Regions from separate parts of the Ureibacillus thermophilus genome, predicted to be linked through region 1. Evidence: a T-box and tRNA genes for the amino acid it is inferred to sense, from the RefSeq annotation. Region 1 holds a T-box; the other holds one or more tRNA genes.
What was found. A T-box is a leader RNA that pairs with one kind of tRNA and senses whether it is charged. The one in region 1 lies ahead of pheS (phenylalanine--tRNA ligase subunit alpha), so its partner is inferred to be a tRNA-Phe.
Positions count from the first base shown of each region.

Region 2: it encodes a tRNA-Phe, which carries the amino acid that the T-box ahead of pheS (phenylalanine--tRNA ligase subunit alpha) is inferred to sense. The anticodon was not compared.

Region 1 is NZ_CP036528.1:2,369,628-2,378,619, forward strand. It holds gene DKZ56_RS11770 (hypothetical protein) at 1-40, shown strand, start outside; gene pheT (phenylalanine--tRNA ligase subunit beta) at 151-2,556, opposite strand; gene pheS (phenylalanine--tRNA ligase subunit alpha) at 2,569-3,606, opposite strand; T-box leader at 3,762-3,994, opposite strand; gene DKZ56_RS11785 (lipocalin-like domain-containing protein) at 4,022-4,486, opposite strand; gene DKZ56_RS15590 (IS110 family transposase) at 4,620-5,327, opposite strand; gene DKZ56_RS11795 (TrmH family RNA methyltransferase) at 5,577-6,338, opposite strand; gene DKZ56_RS11800 (cysteine desulfurase family protein) at 6,355-7,473, opposite strand; gene nadC (carboxylating nicotinate-nucleotide diphosphorylase) at 7,626-8,474, shown strand; gene nadA (quinolinate synthase NadA) at 8,471-8,992, shown strand, end outside.
Region 2 is NZ_CP036528.1:2,513,658-2,522,649, forward strand. It holds gene DKZ56_RS12430 (isochorismate synthase) at 1-965, opposite strand, end outside; gene DKZ56_RS12435 (dipeptidase) at 1,211-2,143, opposite strand; partial or broken gene DKZ56_RS15595 (ISL3 family transposase) at 2,297-3,564, opposite strand; gene DKZ56_RS12445 (hypothetical protein) at 3,805-4,002, shown strand; gene tnpB (IS66 family insertion sequence element accessory protein TnpB) at 3,992-4,345, shown strand; gene tnpC (IS66 family transposase) at 4,394-5,968, shown strand; tRNA gene DKZ56_RS12460 (tRNA-Glu) at 6,066-6,137, opposite strand; tRNA gene DKZ56_RS12465 (tRNA-Ser) at 6,149-6,241, opposite strand; tRNA gene DKZ56_RS12470 (tRNA-Asn) at 6,245-6,319, opposite strand; tRNA gene DKZ56_RS12475 (tRNA-Ile) at 6,326-6,402, opposite strand; tRNA gene DKZ56_RS12480 (tRNA-Gly) at 6,407-6,480, opposite strand; tRNA gene DKZ56_RS12485 (tRNA-Phe) at 6,487-6,562, opposite strand; tRNA gene DKZ56_RS12490 (tRNA-Asp) at 6,569-6,644, opposite strand; tRNA gene DKZ56_RS12495 (tRNA-Met) at 6,648-6,724, opposite strand; tRNA gene DKZ56_RS12500 (tRNA-Ser) at 6,736-6,828, opposite strand; tRNA gene DKZ56_RS12505 (tRNA-Ile) at 6,851-6,927, opposite strand; tRNA gene DKZ56_RS12510 (tRNA-Met) at 6,934-7,007, opposite strand; tRNA gene DKZ56_RS12515 (tRNA-Ala) at 7,024-7,099, opposite strand; tRNA gene DKZ56_RS12520 (tRNA-Pro) at 7,107-7,183, opposite strand; tRNA gene DKZ56_RS12525 (tRNA-Arg) at 7,196-7,272, opposite strand; tRNA gene DKZ56_RS12530 (tRNA-Leu) at 7,285-7,373, opposite strand; tRNA gene DKZ56_RS12535 (tRNA-Gly) at 7,377-7,451, opposite strand; tRNA gene DKZ56_RS12540 (tRNA-Gly) at 7,477-7,551, opposite strand; tRNA gene DKZ56_RS12545 (tRNA-Leu) at 7,563-7,647, opposite strand; tRNA gene DKZ56_RS12550 (tRNA-Lys) at 7,656-7,730, opposite strand; tRNA gene DKZ56_RS12555 (tRNA-Thr) at 7,735-7,810, opposite strand; tRNA gene DKZ56_RS12560 (tRNA-Val) at 7,825-7,897, opposite strand; rRNA gene rrf (5S ribosomal RNA) at 7,904-8,019, opposite strand; tRNA gene DKZ56_RS12570 (tRNA-Glu) at 8,100-8,171, opposite strand; gene yugI (S1 domain-containing post-transcriptional regulator GSP13) at 8,295-8,660, opposite strand; gene DKZ56_RS12580 (DUF1871 family protein) at 8,869-8,992, opposite strand, start outside.

The sequences.
Region 1 (8,992 bases):
TCCAAAAACTCAAGAAATAGATGAACGCCCTTCTAAATAATTCTATAAATTACCTCTATCCTTTTCCTCATGGAGCCGGAAAAAGGGTGCATAAAAAAAGGCTGGAATCAGCTCCAGCCTTTGCATGTGTACTTGTGACAATTTGTAATGTTATCGGATTGCCGCGCCGGCTTCTTCTAATGCTTTCCATACTTTTTCATGAGCGCTTGCCACTTCTTCATCCGTTAAAGTTCGTTCAGGGTTGAAGTATGTCAATGTGAAGGCAACAGATTTTTTGCCTGCTTCGATGTTCTCTCCTTCATATACATCGAATACTTTCACCGATTTTAACAACTTCGTACCCGCTTTGCGAATGATGTTTTCAAGTTCTCCGGCAGAAACAGCTCGATCTACTTCCACGGCAATGTCCCGCGTTACCATTGGGAAGCGTGGTACCGGCTCGTATTCAACTCCTTTTGCTTCAGCATGCAATAATGCATGTAAATTCAACTCTACTACATATGTTTCTTTTAAATCCCATGCTTTTCGTTCTGCTGGGTGAAGTCCACCAATGATACCAACTCGTTCACCATCAAGCAAAATGTTTGCTGTTTGTCCAGGATGAAGTCCATCCATCGTTGCTTTTTCATAGGTAATGCGTTCTGTTAAACCTAATTTTTCGATTAATCCTTCCACAATGCCTTTTGCCACAAAGAAATCCACATTGCGTTTATCTCCGAGCCACGCATCATCCACCCATTTTCCAGTGATGACAAAGGCTGCATGCTCCTCTTCAAATGGCAATCCTTCCTCTGTTTTGCCAAGGAATACAGAGCCGATTTCATATAAACATGCGGAATCCGCTTGGCGTGCCATGTTATAGCTTGCTGCTTGCAATAAATGCGGAATCAAGCTTTGGCGAAGTGTTGTGCGGTCTTCGCTCATTGGCATTAATAATTTCGTTGTTTCCTCTTTTTTCAACGCAAATTTTTGAGACCATTCTTCGGAAGTTAATGAATACGTAATGGCTTGATAGAGTCCTGCCCCTTCCAAGAAGTTGCGGACAATGCGGCGTTTTTGTTGATAAGGTGTCAAACCACCGACCTGTGTTTTTCCTTCAGGCAATGTGATTGGGATTTCATCGTAGCCGTAAAGTCTTGCAATTTCTTCGATCATATCTTCTGCTATTTTGATATCTTGTCTGCGAGTCGGCACATCGATTACTAATAAACCGCGTTTTGCCTCCACATCAAATTTCAAACGTTGAAGGATGGAAATCATTTCTTCCAACGAAATTTTCATGCCTAATTTTGCATTAATATCATCCGGTGAAATGACAATGCGTGCTGGTGTTTTATCAAGTTCATCGACAAGCACCGTTCCTTCCAGCACTTCTCCGCCAGCAAGTTCAGCAAGGAGCTGCACTGCCCGCTCTTGGGCCTCTAACACTCGATTTGGATCGACGCCTTTTTCAAAACGTACAGAGGAGTCGGAACGCAACCCTAAATCTTTTGATGTGCGGCGAACAGATAATCCGTCAAAATAAGCAGCTTCCAATACAACCGTTGTCGTTTTTTCCGTTACTTCTGAGTTGGCTCCGCCCATCACGCCTGCAACGGCAACCGGTTCTTTTCCATTTGTAATGACCAAATGGTGGCTTTGAAGTGTTCGTTCCTGATCGTCCAAAGTGACAATTTTTTCATCTTCATTTGCCAAACGGACGACGATTTCGCCTGTACCTAATGCATCGTAGTCAAAAGCGTGAAGGGGTTGGCCATATTCGAGCAATACGTAGTTTGTAATATCGACAACGTTATTGTGAGGACGAACGCCCGCTGCCATTAGATAGTGCTGCAACCATAATGGCGATTCTGCCACTTTCACATTTTTAATGACTTTTGCTGCATATAATGGATTTTCTTTTGGCGCTTCTACGCGAACTTTGATGTAATCTTCTGCTCTTTCTTTAGAAGCTTCATATTGAATTTCCGGCAATTTTACGTCTTTTGATAAAATAGCGCCCACTTCATAGGCAACCCCCAGCATGGAGAGGGCATCGGAGCGGTTTGGCGTCAAATCAAGCTCCAACACTGTATCCCGAAGTCCAAGAATTTCCAGCGCATCGGAACCAGGCACTGCATCATCAGGCAATACATAAATGCCATCCGCATACGCTTTTGGCACAACGCGACTTTCAATGCCTAACTCTTGCAATGAGCAAATCATTCCGTTTGATTCTTGGCCGCGCATTTTCGCTTTTTTAATTTTGATGCCATCTGGAAGTTTGGCACCAGGCAACGCCACGATTACCTTTTGGCCTGCAGCCACGTTTGGCGCGCCGCAAATGATTTGTCTAACATCCGTACCGACATCCACTTGGCAAACGCTTAATTTATCGGCATCCGGATGTTTTTCTTTTGATAAAACATGACCAACGACGATATTTGTCATGCCTTGAGAACGATCGATGACGGAATCCACTTCAATACCAGCGCGAGTGATTTTTTCCGCTAATTCTTCTGCTGATAATCCTTGTATATCTACATATTCTTGCAACCATTTCAATGAAACTAACATGATGTACCCTCCTTATCCTTCTGCCCGATGGAATTGTGATAAGAATCGAATGTCATCGATATAGAAATTGCGAATATCTTCTACTCCATACTTCAACATCGCAATGCGCTCTACACCAATTCCAAAAGCAAAACCAGAGAATTTTTTCGGATCATATCCGCCCATTTCAAGCACATTTGGATGAACCATGCCGGCTCCTAAAATTTCAATCCATCCTGTATGTTTACATACATTGCATCCTTTTCCTCCACAGCGGAAGCAGGAGATGTCCATTTCTACAGATGGCTCTGTGAATGGGAAGAAACTTGGACGCAAACGAATTTCGCGATCTTCGCCAAACATTTTTTTCGCCAATTTATCAAGCGTGCCTTTTAAGTCGCTCATGCGAATGTTTTCTCCAACTACAAGCCCTTCAATTTGCATGAATTGATGGGAGTGAGTCGCATCGTCTGTATCGCGGCGATACACTTTCCCAGGGCAAATGATGCGGAACGGTTTACCTTTTTTGGCAAGCATTGTTCTCGCCTGAACAGGAGATGTATGAGTGCGAAGAAGCGTTTCTTCCGTAATATAGAACGTATCTTGCATATCGCGGGCAGGATGTCCTTTTGGCAAGTTCAACGCTTCAAAGTTGAAATAATCCGTTTCCACTTCAGGACCTTCCGCCACTTCATAACCCATGGAAATAAATAAATCTTCCAATTCTTCCACAACGCGTGTTAAAGGATGTCTGTTTCCAACCCGCACTTTGCGTCCAGGAAGAGTTACATCCACCGATTCTTTTTCCAACTGCTCTCGGATTTGCTGTTCTTCTAAAAATTTTGCCCGCTCTTCCAACTCTTGAGTAACCTTTTCCCGCACCGTATTGGCAAGAGCCCCGATTTTCGGACGCTCTTCAGGCGAAAGTTTTCCCATTCCTTTCAACACTTCTGTGATGGATCCTTTTTTCCCTAAGTATTTCACACGAATATCATTCAGTTCTTTCAAATTCGTACAAGCCGCAATTTTTTCAACGGCTTCTTGCTCTATTTGCTTGAGTTGCTGTTCCATCATGTAACCTCCCTAAATACTTTATCATCTGTATGTTGACCATTTTTGCACCAATATTGACAGATTTTGTGAATTTTTTATCTTTTGGTGAACAAATGGATGAATTTTGTGAATCTATTCATCCTTTGATCAAAATAAAAAAACCTCGCCCCAAATCAAGGGACGAGGAACATTCGCGGTACCACCCTAGTTATTGCAAATATGCAATCACTTCATTGACATAACGGCATTGGCCGGCAATCCTTTACAGAGAATAATCTCTGGTCCCGGACGCTGCTTGCGGGGTGAACTTCAATATTCTACTGCATACATAAGCTTTCAGTCGCGGCTTATGCTCCCTGTCATGCAGCCGATGAATATTTACTCTTCCCGCTCCAAACGCATTTAACCATATTCAATTATAAATGGAAAAATCTTAGTTTATTCTACGATAAATCGCCAATTGTTTCAAGTGGTCCAAATCTTCCACCCTTCTAAAAACAAATTTCTGATCCGGTTTTTTCCCATTATGTAGCGTCATCATTTCTCCGTCAAAGGAAGGAATTCGGTGCAATTCAGTTCCGATTAAGGTTGGATTTAGGCTCACATCAATATAATGAATGATTCGATTTTCTTCTTCTTTCACTTCGAATTTTCCTACGTAGGCAAGATATCCCCTTGCAGCTTTAGCCATTTCTTCCGTTGTTCCTTGAAGCAAATCACCAGATGCATATGGAGGACGCCCTTTGCGCATTAATTGGGCAGACACATATCCATCAGGATGATACATAAGATAACCAGTCGGATCCTCCCCTAAAGGATAAATCACCTGCCCATTGGAATCCCTGTCTTCAAATGAAATTAACTGCCAAACTCCTATAAGCTGTTCGATTAATTTCATAAAAAACCTCCTCATAAAAATTATAAAAATGGGAAATTTTAATTTCCCTCGTAAACCATTCGAAATAAGGACAATGCTTATTGTAAAAAGTGATTTAGGAAAAGCTGCTTGAAGTAAATCCAGCTGTTACAGTTTAAAAATTGGAATGATGTATTTTTACATAAAAAGGAGTAAATCGTTGTGTGAATACTGCGGAGTGTAAAAACATAAAGAAAGAAAAATTATATTTACATAATTTTGAAGAAGGAGAAAATGAAAAGGATTTTGTTTTAAGTTTTTTAATGATATAATTTTCAGAATAGTTTGTATATTCAAGTTCATTATATAATGAAACCCCTTTCATGACAACTCCCCATGAAAAAAAGGGCTTGTCTAAAAAGTCCATAAAAACAGAGCGAATGGAGAAAACAATGAGTTTTTCCATTCGCTCTGTTTCCTTATTTTTGAAATTGGTTTGGGAATTTTCCTCTTCTTGATAAGTTTGTTCACGTTCAACTCTAAAGTGAGTTTTCGCAAGTTCATGAGCGTCGCTTTTATCTGTTTTTTGTCTCCTCATTGAAGCCATTTGAATATTCGCTTCGAGTGGGTTAACTCGATAATACATATAACCTTGATCACCTAAGAATCGTTCTAGTGGTTTTGAATATACGCCTGTTGCTTCAAAGACAATATCAGGGGCCTGTCCATCTTTTTGTGTTAAAGTTATAAGGGTTTCGTTTAATTTCTCGAAAGAGTAACGGTTATGGGTTATTTCACCCTCATATTCGCATTGACGATAACGGTCGTAAATGACCATTGTACTTTTCCCCATACTGACATCAAATGCCACTACGTGTTTCATATTTTCTGCCTCTCCTTTTTAGCCAAACATAGAAGTTCTTCACATTGCCTTATCGATTCCACTTTCTTATACACGGTCTCTATGGACCCAACATACTAAACTGATTCAAATAAGGGTGTGAAGTTGGTCTGTTTTTAATACGGACTCTATTTGGTCCCAGGAGCTGTTCGACCTTCCTTCACTTCTACTATAAAAAAATAGTAGCACAAACCTTGGCCTAGGTCTGTACTACTAATGTTAGTATGTTTTTTATTCCATCAACTTATACAATAAAATTCCGGTTGCAACTGCCACATTCAGAGATTCTGCTTGCCCGTAAATTGGGATTATTACGTTTTGATCGGTTTTCTCCAACAATTCCGGTTGGACGCCGCTGCCTTCATTTCCTACAATTAAAGCAAATTTTTCATGCTTATCGAGATTGCGGTAATCAACCGCATTCTCAAGGGCCGTACCGTAAATTGGAATCTGTCTTTCCTTCAATGCTTCAATCCAATCCAACAAATTTCCTCGAAGGACTGGAAGATGGAAATGGGAGCCTTGGGCGGAACGCAATGTTTTTGGATTGTATAAATCTGCACAGCCTTTTCCTAAAATAACCGCATCGATTCCAGCTGCGTCTGCTGTGCGTACCATTGTGCCGATATTACCTGGATCTTGGACGCTATCGATGAGAAGCAATTTTGTCCATTTGAATTTTTCTGCTTCAGAAATATCACTCTGTTTGCAATGGGCAAAAATACCTTGGGACGTTTCGGTTTCGGCGATTTCCTTTGCCACCGCTTCCGTCACTTCCACAAGCTGAACATCATCCAATGACCATCTAAGGGGAAGGTCCACATCTTCCCGTTTGATAATCTGAATGATTTGTTCTTTATTTTTCAATGCTTCTTCCACTAAATGAAAACCTTCCACAATATATTCGCCAGTCTTATCCCGTTCTTTTTTTGTGGAAACGAGTTTTTTCCAATGTTTGACTAATGCATTTTGCTTTGATTCAATCCGCTTCATAAGTTAAAGACCGCCTTTATTTCATTGTTTTGATTTCTCGATTTAATTCGAACAATGCTGTGCTAAGCTTTTGAATATCCTCTTCCTTCGTATGGATGCCAAAGGAGATGCGGAAAAATGTGCGCGCTTCTTGTAAACTGCGCCCCATGGCAAGCATCGCCTTAGTGCCGGATTTGCTGTGAATATCGCAGGCACTTCCTGTGGAAATGCAAATCCCTTTTTCATTTAATCTCAGCATCACATACTGCCCTTCTGCACCCTTCATGCATAAGCCGCAAATGCTTGGGAGCTGATGGGCTTCATCTGATTCAATAAAATAGCAGCAAGTTTCTTGAATCGCTTCTTTTAATTGAATCCGAAGTTTCCAATATTGATTGAGATCATATTTAAAATGTTCCACACTTTTGGCAAAGGCATAAATGGCCGGCGTATCGACCGTGCCGCCTCTCAATCCCCTTTCGTGGGTTATCCCTGGATATAGGGGCAATATCCTTCTTCGCGGATTTAAATATACCGCACCGCAGCCTTTTGGTCCACCAATTTTATGGGCAGACACAGTGATGGCATCAACGTATGAGGAAAACTCCGAGATATCCAATTTGCAAAAGGATTGTACACAATCTACATGATAGGGAATGTTGTATGTTTGTGCAACTTTTGCAATCTCAAGCACCGGTTGGATGATTCCAATTTCAGAATTGACATGCTGAATGGAAATAAGTGCAGTATCCGGTCGAATCGATTTTTTCAGCAAGTCTAAATCGATTATCCCTTTTTCAGCAAGCGGCAGCCTTGTTATTTCATATCCTTCTCTTTCCAGCGTATTCATGGCCGCATGAATGCTCGTATGCTCCGCCATTGAAGTAATGATATGTTTTCCTTTTCCAGCACGGGCAAGGGACAAAATCGCCAAAATATTTCCTTCCGTACCTCCACCCGTAAAAATAACACCATCCCGAGGAACGCCCATTTTTTCCGCAATTACATCCCTTGAATTTTCCAAAAGAAACGCAGCTTGTCCTCCTGCGTCGTGCAAGCTTGACGCATTGCCGAACACTTCCTTGCTAGCAATGCAATAGGCATCAATACTTTCATCCAGCATGGGCGTTGTGGCCGCATAGTCTAAATAAATCATAAAAATTCCCCGTTTCTACAAATGATAACTATTAGCTGTATGATAGAAAAGCTTGTTTTATCCTTTATTTTATGTAAATATAGATGTCAAGACAACTGCAAATAATTTAAATACTTTTCATAAGAGCATATGACTATGCGAGGGATAAAAATATGAACCACATTCAATTAAAGGAAATGTTGAAACAGTTTTTCAATGAAGATATTGGAGATGGCGACCTTTCCAGCGAAACGATTTTCTCGAGCAAGGAGAAAGGCTCATTCACTTTCTATGCAAAAGAAGAAGGCATTTTTTGTGGAGCGGACATCATCGAAACGGGATTTCACTTGCTTGACCCAACCTTGCAAATCACCTTGTTGAAAGAGGACGGCGATGAACTTCGGAAGGGGGACCAAATCGCCGTCATTGAAGGCTCAATGCGCAGCCTCTTAAGCGGCGAACGGGTGATTCTAAATTTAATTCAACGGATGAGCGGCATTGCAACAAACGCAAGAAAAGCGGTCGAGTTAACAAAAGGAACAAAGGCAAAAATTTGCGACACCCGAAAAACGATGCCAGGCCTAAGAATGCTTGATAAATACGCTGTAAGGACGGGAGGCGCCTATAACCATCGGAGCGGTTTATATGACTGCATCATGCTAAAGGACAATCATATTGCCCTTGCCGGAAGCATTACAAAAGCGGTGAAGTTGGCAAGGTCTAAAATCAGCCATACGGTGAAAATCGAAGTGGAAATTGAAACGAAAGAGCAATTGTTGGAAGCGATAGAAGCGGGGGCAGACATCATCATGTTTGACAACCGCACGCCGGAAGAAATTAAAGCATGGCTCCCTCTTGTGCCAGAACACATCGCAACGGAAGCATCCGGCGGGATTACGTTAGACAACTTGCAAAGCTATGCAAAATCCGGCGTGGAATGGATTTCCCTCGGCTTTCTTACCCATTCAGTAAAAGCATTAGATATCAGCGCATTAGTAAAAAGAAAGGATGTTGAACAATGATTTGCACTCTGCCGACATTCGGGATGCTGCCTGAAGAATACCGGCATCTTTCCCGGGAAGAAATGGAACAACGGGTTTATGAAATAAAAAAACAATTGGGAAAAGAGTTATTTATACCCGCTCACCATTATCAAAAAGATGAAATCATTCAATTTGCCGATGCCATCGGTGACTCCTTGCAGCTCGCCCAAGCAGCGGCAAAAAATAAAGAAGCAAAACATATCGTTTTTTGCGGCGTACACTTTATGGCTGAAACGGCTGATATGTTGACCACGGAAGAACAAATCGTTTATTTGCCGGATTTGCGGGCAGGCTGTTCCATGGCGGATATGGCCAATATTTATCAAACAGAGGAAGCATGGGAAAAGCTGACATCCATTTTCGGAGATACCATCCTCCCTTTAACCTACGTCAACTCAACTGCAGCGATTAAGGCTTTTACCGGCCGAAATGGCGGCGCTTGCGTCACATCATCCAATGCGAAAAAAATGGTGGAATGGGCTTTTACCCAAAAAGAA
Region 2 (8,992 bases), 140 kb from region 1:
CAAAGTTTCTTAAAAGTTTTTTCAATCATTTCAACAACATATTGATGTTCCTTTAAATTTTTGGAATCATTCAACAATTGTTCCCCTAGTCGTTTATCCTCTTCCGCCGTTTTCCCTCTTTTAATGGATCCAGCTACACACGCAGAATACGCATATTGTTTTTTCACTTTGACTAAGCGCTCTGGGGTTGCGCCAAAAAACAACAAATGATCCCGTTCAAGACCAAATAAAAAACTTTCCGGCTGTTCATTCATAATCTGATAAATCACTTGAGGGGAAGATGGCTGATTTTTAAAAGCAAGTTCCAACGAACGAGCAATGACAACTTTATCCGCCTCTTTTTGGCGAATTAAATTAGTCACCTTCTCAACTGCTTGAAAATAGTTGTCCTTATTTCGTTCATGGATAGAACAAATTTCCGGTTTCTCATATGTCTTCAATTCTTTCACTTGGGCAGCATGAATCAATCGATCCCTTTCATCCCTCAATTCATCAAATAGGGCCGCTGAATTTTGCTGCTCAGTGATCAAATGAATGCTGACATAGGTTTTCTCATGTTTTTTAATTAACTGGAAAGTCGCGACTGTAAAATAACTTTGAGGAAACTCGTCCCATTCTCCCAGTTCCCTATTGTCCGGATCAAAGGTAAAACCCCCAAATAAAATAGGCTGAGATTCCTGTTCCTCCATGACAATATTTCTTGTCAATTCTTTCCACTTCTGTTCGATTTCATCAAATCTCTGATGATTTCCTCTATTTTCAAAAACAATTGCTTGTCCAAGTCCGACAATCGTCAATGTTTTTTCTCGATTTTGCCAAAAAAACCGTTTTCCTTTGTAATCCTTCTCTCCCGCCGCAAAAAAAGCCAACGGAGACAACTGATTCACTTCAATCGTTTCGATATAAAATGATAATTTATTGGATGCCACTTCAACTTCAGTGGTTTTTAACCACTTTTGCTGCATGAACAAAACCTCCGTAAAAAGCGATTTCTGTTTCCATAAAAATAGCAGAATCTTTCTTCCTGCTTCTCTATTCCTTCATATGATTGCCTTTCCGAACAACGCAATATCTATTTTATCATATCATTTTTTTAGTACTAATAATAATACTTTTATCTTTCCTCCGAGAGCTTCTTTCATTCCATGCAAACAAAAAAATGCCAAAGAGAAACTCTTGGCAATGAATGAAGCAACATCGCATAAAAGCTTTATGCAAATTGCTTAACGTAATTTACAAATCCAGCTTCTGAAAACAGTTTTACTTCTTCTTTTGTAAATTCTTTTCTTAAACGGTCAATGATATTTGGAAATTCCGAAGCATTCGATAAATGATGAACGGACAAGGGATCCATCCCATCAAAATCAGATCCAAACCCGACATTTTCTGCCCCTACTAAATGGGATAAATATTTGATATGCTCCACTAATTTTTCAATCGTTGTTGTTTCCTTTTCCTTCTCAATGAGCGGAGGATAGAACACAACATGAATGCGTCCGCCCTTCTCAACGAGCATTTTCACCTGCTCATCCGTTAAATTTCTCGGATGGTCACAGAGAGTTCGAGAATTGCAATGACTGGCAATCACTTTTTTAGCAAGAGGTATTAAATCATAAAATCCTCTTTCATTTAAATGGGCAACATCAATGATAATATCCCGCTCGTTTAATAACTCAATCACTTTTTTTCCAAAAGGTTTAATCCCTTTTGTTGAATCTTCTGATGCACCATAACCCACTTTATTTTCATAATTCCACGTTAATCCGACAATTTTTACGCCTGCATCTAAAATGACTTTTAACTTTTCAATATCATCATCGATGGCATCACATCCTTCTAAACTCAATACAGCACCAATTTGTCCATCTTCCAGTTCATCAATTTGATTCCAATCTTTAATATGAACCATACCCGGCTCGCTTAAAACAAATTTATGGAAAGCCTGAATTTGGCGCAGGACTTCCTTAAACTTTTGCTCTTTTGGAATGCTTGGATGAATAAAAATTGCAAATACCTGGACTTTTACATTCCCGCCTTTTAGCCTTTCATAATTCGAATAAATTCTGGAATCATTGCGGAAATTGGCATTCTCAAATCGAGCTAATTTTGTTAATGCATCACAATGCAAGTCTATTACTTTCATTCATTTCTTCTACTCCCTAAATAGATATTGTCACTATAGTATATATCATTTTAAAAAAAAAGGGTTCTTTGTCAAATGGTGTTGGTGAATAAATTTTAGTGATATTATTTGGTAATATGTATTCGGATAGCTTAGGGGAAATTCGAGGTTCCCCTAAGCTGTTTTTATTTTCGCTAAGTTTTGGGTAATGAATATTCGGTTTCTAAAGTGATAGAAGGATCGATAACCGAAAGAAATGCGTTTAATCACTTTGATTTTGTTATTAATCCCCTCTAAAATGCCGTTGTTATAATCGTATTTCAACGTATTCTCCACGTAATTGATGTATTTGTTGATTGTCTTGATGGCGGTTTTCATATAGCTGGAAACAATATTTTGTTTATTCTCTAATGTTTTCTTTAGGAGCTCAAAGTCTTTGATTTTGATGCAATGTTGCACGTATTGATATAACTCATAGGACGCCTTTAATTCAGAATCTAAATCAATGAGATAGTGGAGAATCTCCACCTCACACATATGCTTTTTAAAGCAACGATGATATGTATAGATCTTATAATCAAGTTTTGTTTGATCTTTCAGAAGGAGCTTCCAGTATTTTTTCAATTTATTGTAATTCTTTTTATCCCGATTCATGACGTTGATGCGCGTTTTGTTTAAAGCTCTGCTAAATAGTTGGAGGATATGGAATTTGTCGAGTATGATTTCCGCTTTAGGGAAAACTTCTTGGAAATATAAGGGCTGTACATATCGATGACAATCGTTTTTACCGCATCTCTCGCCTTCTTGGAATACCGTAAGAAATACTCTTTGAGGACATGTAATCTCCGGTCCTCCACGATATCCACAATCTCCCCCGTTTCAGAGTCGCAGAAAATAAAGGACATCGCTCCAGCTGCGGATTTCACTGATTTAAACTCGTCAAAACACAGGTGCTTAGGAAGATAGTGAACATTCGGCTGATAGTAACTATAAAAGCTGTCAATGACTCTACTGACAGTGGCATGAGAAACATTATGTTTCATCGCAATATCTTTTTCGGATATTTTATCTTTGGCGTTTAAAGCAATCGCTACTTTAGTATTGTTGGAAATACAACAGTTTTTAGCCACGACGCTCGTTTTTAAAGTAAACGTGGAATGACAATGTTTACAGAAATAACGCTGTTTACGCAATTTTAAGTAGGTATGAAAACCTGAAACACTAGGCATTTTAATGAGAGACGTTTTAAAACCGTGTTTAATGATTTGATCATCGAAGACATGGCCACAAGCATAGCACGCTTTTGGTTGATACGTTAACGTCCCATGAAAGACTTTCGCTTTTACTTTTTTGATCGTTTCGGTAGAACAAAAATTTTCATCAAATGTGATATTTTTGTCTTTTATATTGAGTAGGTTTCGTATAGAATGATGGTGAGACATGTGACGCAACTCCTTTGGAAAATGTGTTTTGGCGATTACATTTTACCAGAGTTTTGTCACTGTCTCCTTTTTTTGTTCAAAAAAATTGGTGCTGGTTTTTACTCACCAACACCAAATATTATAGAGCCAAATTTATTCACCAACACCATTTGACAGTAAGCCCGAATTCAAACGACGCATATCAATCGATCGTACCTCCCTGTAAGATAGAGTTATCGATTACAGAGGAGGTGTTTTTGTTTGGCAGTTGAAAAATTAAATATCGTCCCTGTCAATTTGGAATCCGATTCTGATTCAACTTCACCCTCAACGAGTCGTGGTCCTCTCAAACCTGTATGCGTTATTCAAGCAACAAATTTTAAAATCTCCTTTTACCCCGGTGTAAAACCTCACATCATTCAAACGGTCATCAAGGAGTTGAATAGCAGTGATTCATGATTTTACTAAGTGTAAAAATATCTATATCATTTGTGGTCGTACGGATATGAGAAAAGGAATTGATGGTCTTGCCACCTTAATTCAGGATTCTTTCGAACTGGATCCATATAGCAACGCCATTTTCTTATTTTGTGGACGGAAGAAAGACCGGTATAAATGTTTATATTTTGATGGGGATGGCTTCGCCATGTTATACAAACGAATCGATAATGGCAAACTCCAATGGCCCAGAAACGAAAATGAGGTTCGAAATCTGACTCAACAGGAGCTTAGATGGTTACTGGAAGGGCTCTCGATTCAACAACCTAAAGCCATCCAAAAATCGAAAAAAGGTGTCTTCTAAATACCGATTCATGATATAATCAACTCTATATAGAATCAGTACGGAAAAGTGGTGGATGTTGTGAACAATGATTCATACGAAAAGTTAATTCAGTCATTAGAAGAGCAACTAGCTCATGCCAATCAAAAAAATGATGAATTGTTGAAACAAATTGAATTATTGTCACAACAAGTTCGTTATTTAACTAAACGGCTTTATGGCTCAAAATCTGAAAAATCAAAGTATCAAGCTCCAGATGGACAGTGTTCTTTGTTTGATGACGACCCTTTTTTTAATGAACCTGAGCACACAGGAGAAAAAAGCACGGACACTGTGACATACACAGTTGTTCGTAAACGACATAACAAGAAAAAACGAAATGATTCTTTTATGGATGGTTTAGAAATTGAAGAAATTCATCATCATCCAGAAAACTTACAATGCGAGTGTTGTCAATCACTTATGACAGAGATTGGTAGCACTATTGTGCGGGAAGAAGCAAAATTCATACCAGCTACCATGAAGCGTGTTCAGCATATTGAACACGCTTATGAGTGCAGGTCTTGTAAAAAAGATTCGAATAAAGACTCACAAATCAAACGTGGAAAAGCACCGCAACCTGCCATTCTGCGAAGTATCGCAGGACCAACGGTCTTAGCAAAACTCATCTATGATAAATTTATTCTTTATTTACCCTTATATAGGCAGGTAAAGGAATGGCATCGTTATGGTTTACTAACCAATGATAAGAACCTATCCAACTGGGTGATTCGCACGGCAGAAGATTGGCTTCTTCCATTATATAATCGAATGAAAGAAACCCTCATGAAAAAATCAATTCTTCATGTCGATGAAACCTATGCCCAAGTATTGAACCGCTCAGATGGAAAGCCAGCTCAATCTAAAGCTTACAACTGGGTGTTCCGTAGCGTAGGATCTCAAGGTCCAGCAATTGTTCTGTTCCATAGTGCTTTATCCCGAAGTCGGGAAATTTTGACTGACTTTATGAAAGGCTTTAAAGGGACGATTATCTGCGATGGATATTCTGCATACCATGATGTGCCAAATATTCATTTTGCCAACTGCTGGGCTCATGTTCGTCGATACTGGTTAAAAGCCGAAAGTAAAAATGGACGGATTGGTGTCGATTATTGTGATCGACTTTACCGCCTAGAACGGAAATTTAAGAAACTTCGGCCGAGCGAACGGAGAAAAGCTAGACAAAAAGAGTCCAAACCTATCGTTGAGGCATTTTTCAAATGGATTGACGAATCTCCTTTCTATGGGAAGAATGCCCTTGCCAAAGCTGCGGAATATACATTGAAGCACGCCGAAGGTTTAAAAGCTTTTCTGTATGATGGACGCATTGAAATGGACAACAACCCAGCTGAAAATGCGATTCGGCCGAATGTCATTGGACGAAAAAACTGGCTGTTTTCCGTGAGTGAATCGGGAGCCGATGCAAATGCCATCTGTTTAAGCTTGGCTGAAACGGCAAAAGCGAATGGAATTGATTTTTATCAATACTTAGTGAAAGTATTGTCGGAACTCCCAAGTTTACCAATCCATCAACAGCCAGAAATATTAGATCGCTATTTGCCATGGTCGAAAACAATTCGTGAATCATGTGCAATGGCAAAATAGCCCTCAATCCGAAAAAACTTGGGATTGAAGGGCTATTCATCGTGCGTACCAGAGGGTGCGCATTTTTTTATTTATCTCACATATTTCGGGCTTACTATGACCCCTACGGGATTCGAACCCGTGTTACCGCCGTGAAAGGGCGGTGTCTTAACCACTTGACCAAGGGGCCATTATACATAATGGCGGAGAAGGAGGGATTTGAACCCTCGCGCCGGGTTACCCCGACCTACACCCTTAGCAGGGGCGCCTCTTCAGCCTCTTGAGTACTTCTCCGTATGGCTCCGAAGGTAGGATTCGAACCTACGACCAATCGGTTAACAGCCGATTGCTCTACCACTGAGCTACTTCGGAATTTTATGGTGGGCCTAAATGGACTTGAACCATCGACCTCACGCTTATCAGGCGTGCGCTCTAACCAGCTGAGCTATAGGCCCATTCTGGAGCGGGTGATGGGAATCGAACCCACGACATCAGCTTGGAAGGCTGAGGTTTTACCATTAAACTACACCCGCAATTAATGGTGGTTCAGGACGGAATCGAACCGCCGACACAAGGATTTTCAGTCCTTTGCTCTACCGACTGAGCTACTGAACCACTTTATGGCGGTTCCGACGGGACTCGAACCCGCGATCTCCTGCGTGACAGGCAGGCATGTTAACCACTACACTACGGAACCGTTTGGTTGCGGGGGCAGGATTTGAACCTGCGACCTCCGGGTTATGAGCCCGACGAGCTACCAGACTGCTCTACCCCGCGATGATTTTAAATGGTGGAGGAAGAGGGATTCGAACCCCCGCGCGGTTTGACCCGCCTCTCGGTTTTCAAGACCGACCCCTTCAGCCAGACTTGGGTATTCCTCCATATTTCTATTCTTTTAACCTTTGGTGGACCTTGCAGGACTCGAACCTGCGACCGGACGGTTATGAGCCGTCTGCTCTAACCAACTGAGCTAAAGGTCCTTGGGATGGCGGTGGAGGGGATCGAACCCCCGACCTCACGGGTATGAACCGTACGCTCTAGCCAGCTGAGCTACACCGCCAAATCATTTTAAGTTATGGTGGAGCATAGCGGGATCGAACCGCTGACCTCCTGCGTGCAAAGCAGGCGCTCTCCCAGCTGAGCTAATGCCCCGTGTCTCTGGTCGGGAAGACAGGATTCGAACCTGCGACCCCTTGGTCCCAAACCAAGTGCTCTACCAAGCTGAGCTACTTCCCGGTCCTTTTTTTATGGCGCGCCAGGCAGGAGTCGAACCCACAACCTTCTGATCCGTAGTCAGACGCTCTATCCAATTGAGCTACTGGCGCTTTTACATTGTTTGGTGCCGAGGACCGGAGTCGAACCGGTACGGTAGTCACCTACCGCAGGATTTTAAGTCCTGTGCGTCTGCCAATTCCGCCACCCCGGCAGTTGGAGCGGAAGACGGGGTTCGAACCCGCGACCCCCACCTTGGCAAGGTGGTGTTCTACCACTGAACTACTTCCGCATGCCAATTCCGCCACCCCGGCAGTTGGAGCGGAAGACGGGGTTCGAACCCGCGACCCCCACCTTGGCAAGGTGGTGTTCTACCACTGAACTACTTCCGCATGATTAAATATGGTGCGGGTGAAGGGAGTCGAACCCCCACGCCGTAAGGCGCTAGATCCTAAGTCTAGTGCGTCTGCCAGTTCCGCCACACCCGCAAAATAAATGGTGAGCCATGAAGGACTCGAACCTTCGACCCTCTGATTAAAAGTCAGATGCTCTACCACTGAGCTAATGGCTCGTAATGGTGCCGGCGAAAGGAATCGAACCCTCAACCTACTGATTACAAGTCAGTTGCTCTACCAATTGAGCTACGCCGGCATATTTTTTATTAATGGAGGATGACGGGATCGAACCGCCGACCCTCTGCTTGTAAGGCAGATGCTCTCCCAGCTGAGCTAATCCTCCGATTAAGTCTAGCAACGTCCTACTCTCGCAGGGAGAAGACCCCAACTACCATCGGCGCTAAAGAGCTTAACTTCCGTGTTCGGTATGGGAACGGGTGTATCCTCTTTGCCATCATCACTAGACATTTTTTCAAAGACAAGAATTATTCTATCATATAAACTATTTTTTTCAATATATTTTTTATTCAATTTTAATTTTTTTATGACCCCTACGGGATTCGAACCCGTGTTACCGCCGTGAAAGGGCGGTGTCTTAACCACTTGACCAAGGGGCCATTATACATAATGGCGGAGAAGGAGGTGGTCCCAGGAGCTGTTCGACCTTCCTTCACTTCTACTATAAAAAAATAGTAGCACAAACCTTGGCCTAGGTCTGTACTACTAATGTTAGTATGTTTCTAGCCTCTTTCAATCCAATCTTGAAGTTTTTCTTTCAAAGTTTGAAAACCGTTTGCATCATGTTCATTTACGCGTTCCTGCAAAGATATCTTTGGATTCTTTTCTAGTTTCTTTTGCGGTGGGTCTTGCAGCGCACGGGTCGATAAACTGATTTTTTCGTTACGTTCATCTATATCAAGGATCTTTACCTGAACTTCGTCCCCTATTTTAAAATAATCTTCAATATTCCGAACGTAACCATAGGTAATTTCAGAAATGTGTACAAGCCCTTGCGTTTCTTCATCCAATGCCACAAAAGCTCCGTATGGTTGAATCCCGGTCACCTTTCCTGTTACAACGTCACCTACTTTATATTGTTTTATCATGTTTGTTCCTACTTTCTTTCACTGCATATATATCTCATGTTAAATTATAACATAATCAATATAGCCACAACAAAGAATCGCCATAATTTGAAAAAAACTTCCAACCTGAATAAATAACTTGCATACCTGCTTAACGTCCTTCATCTACTCGATAATCCAAAAAAATAGCAAAAAAATAAAAGTGTCTCTTACAACAAAAGACACTTTTTTATATAATACTTTTAGCTTCAAATTTAATAGCAATCAATCGATATGCCATTTCAACACAGTTTTCAAAAGGAATCCAAATTTGAAAGGATTGCTCGTACACTTTTTGAATCACCCGAGCTAGT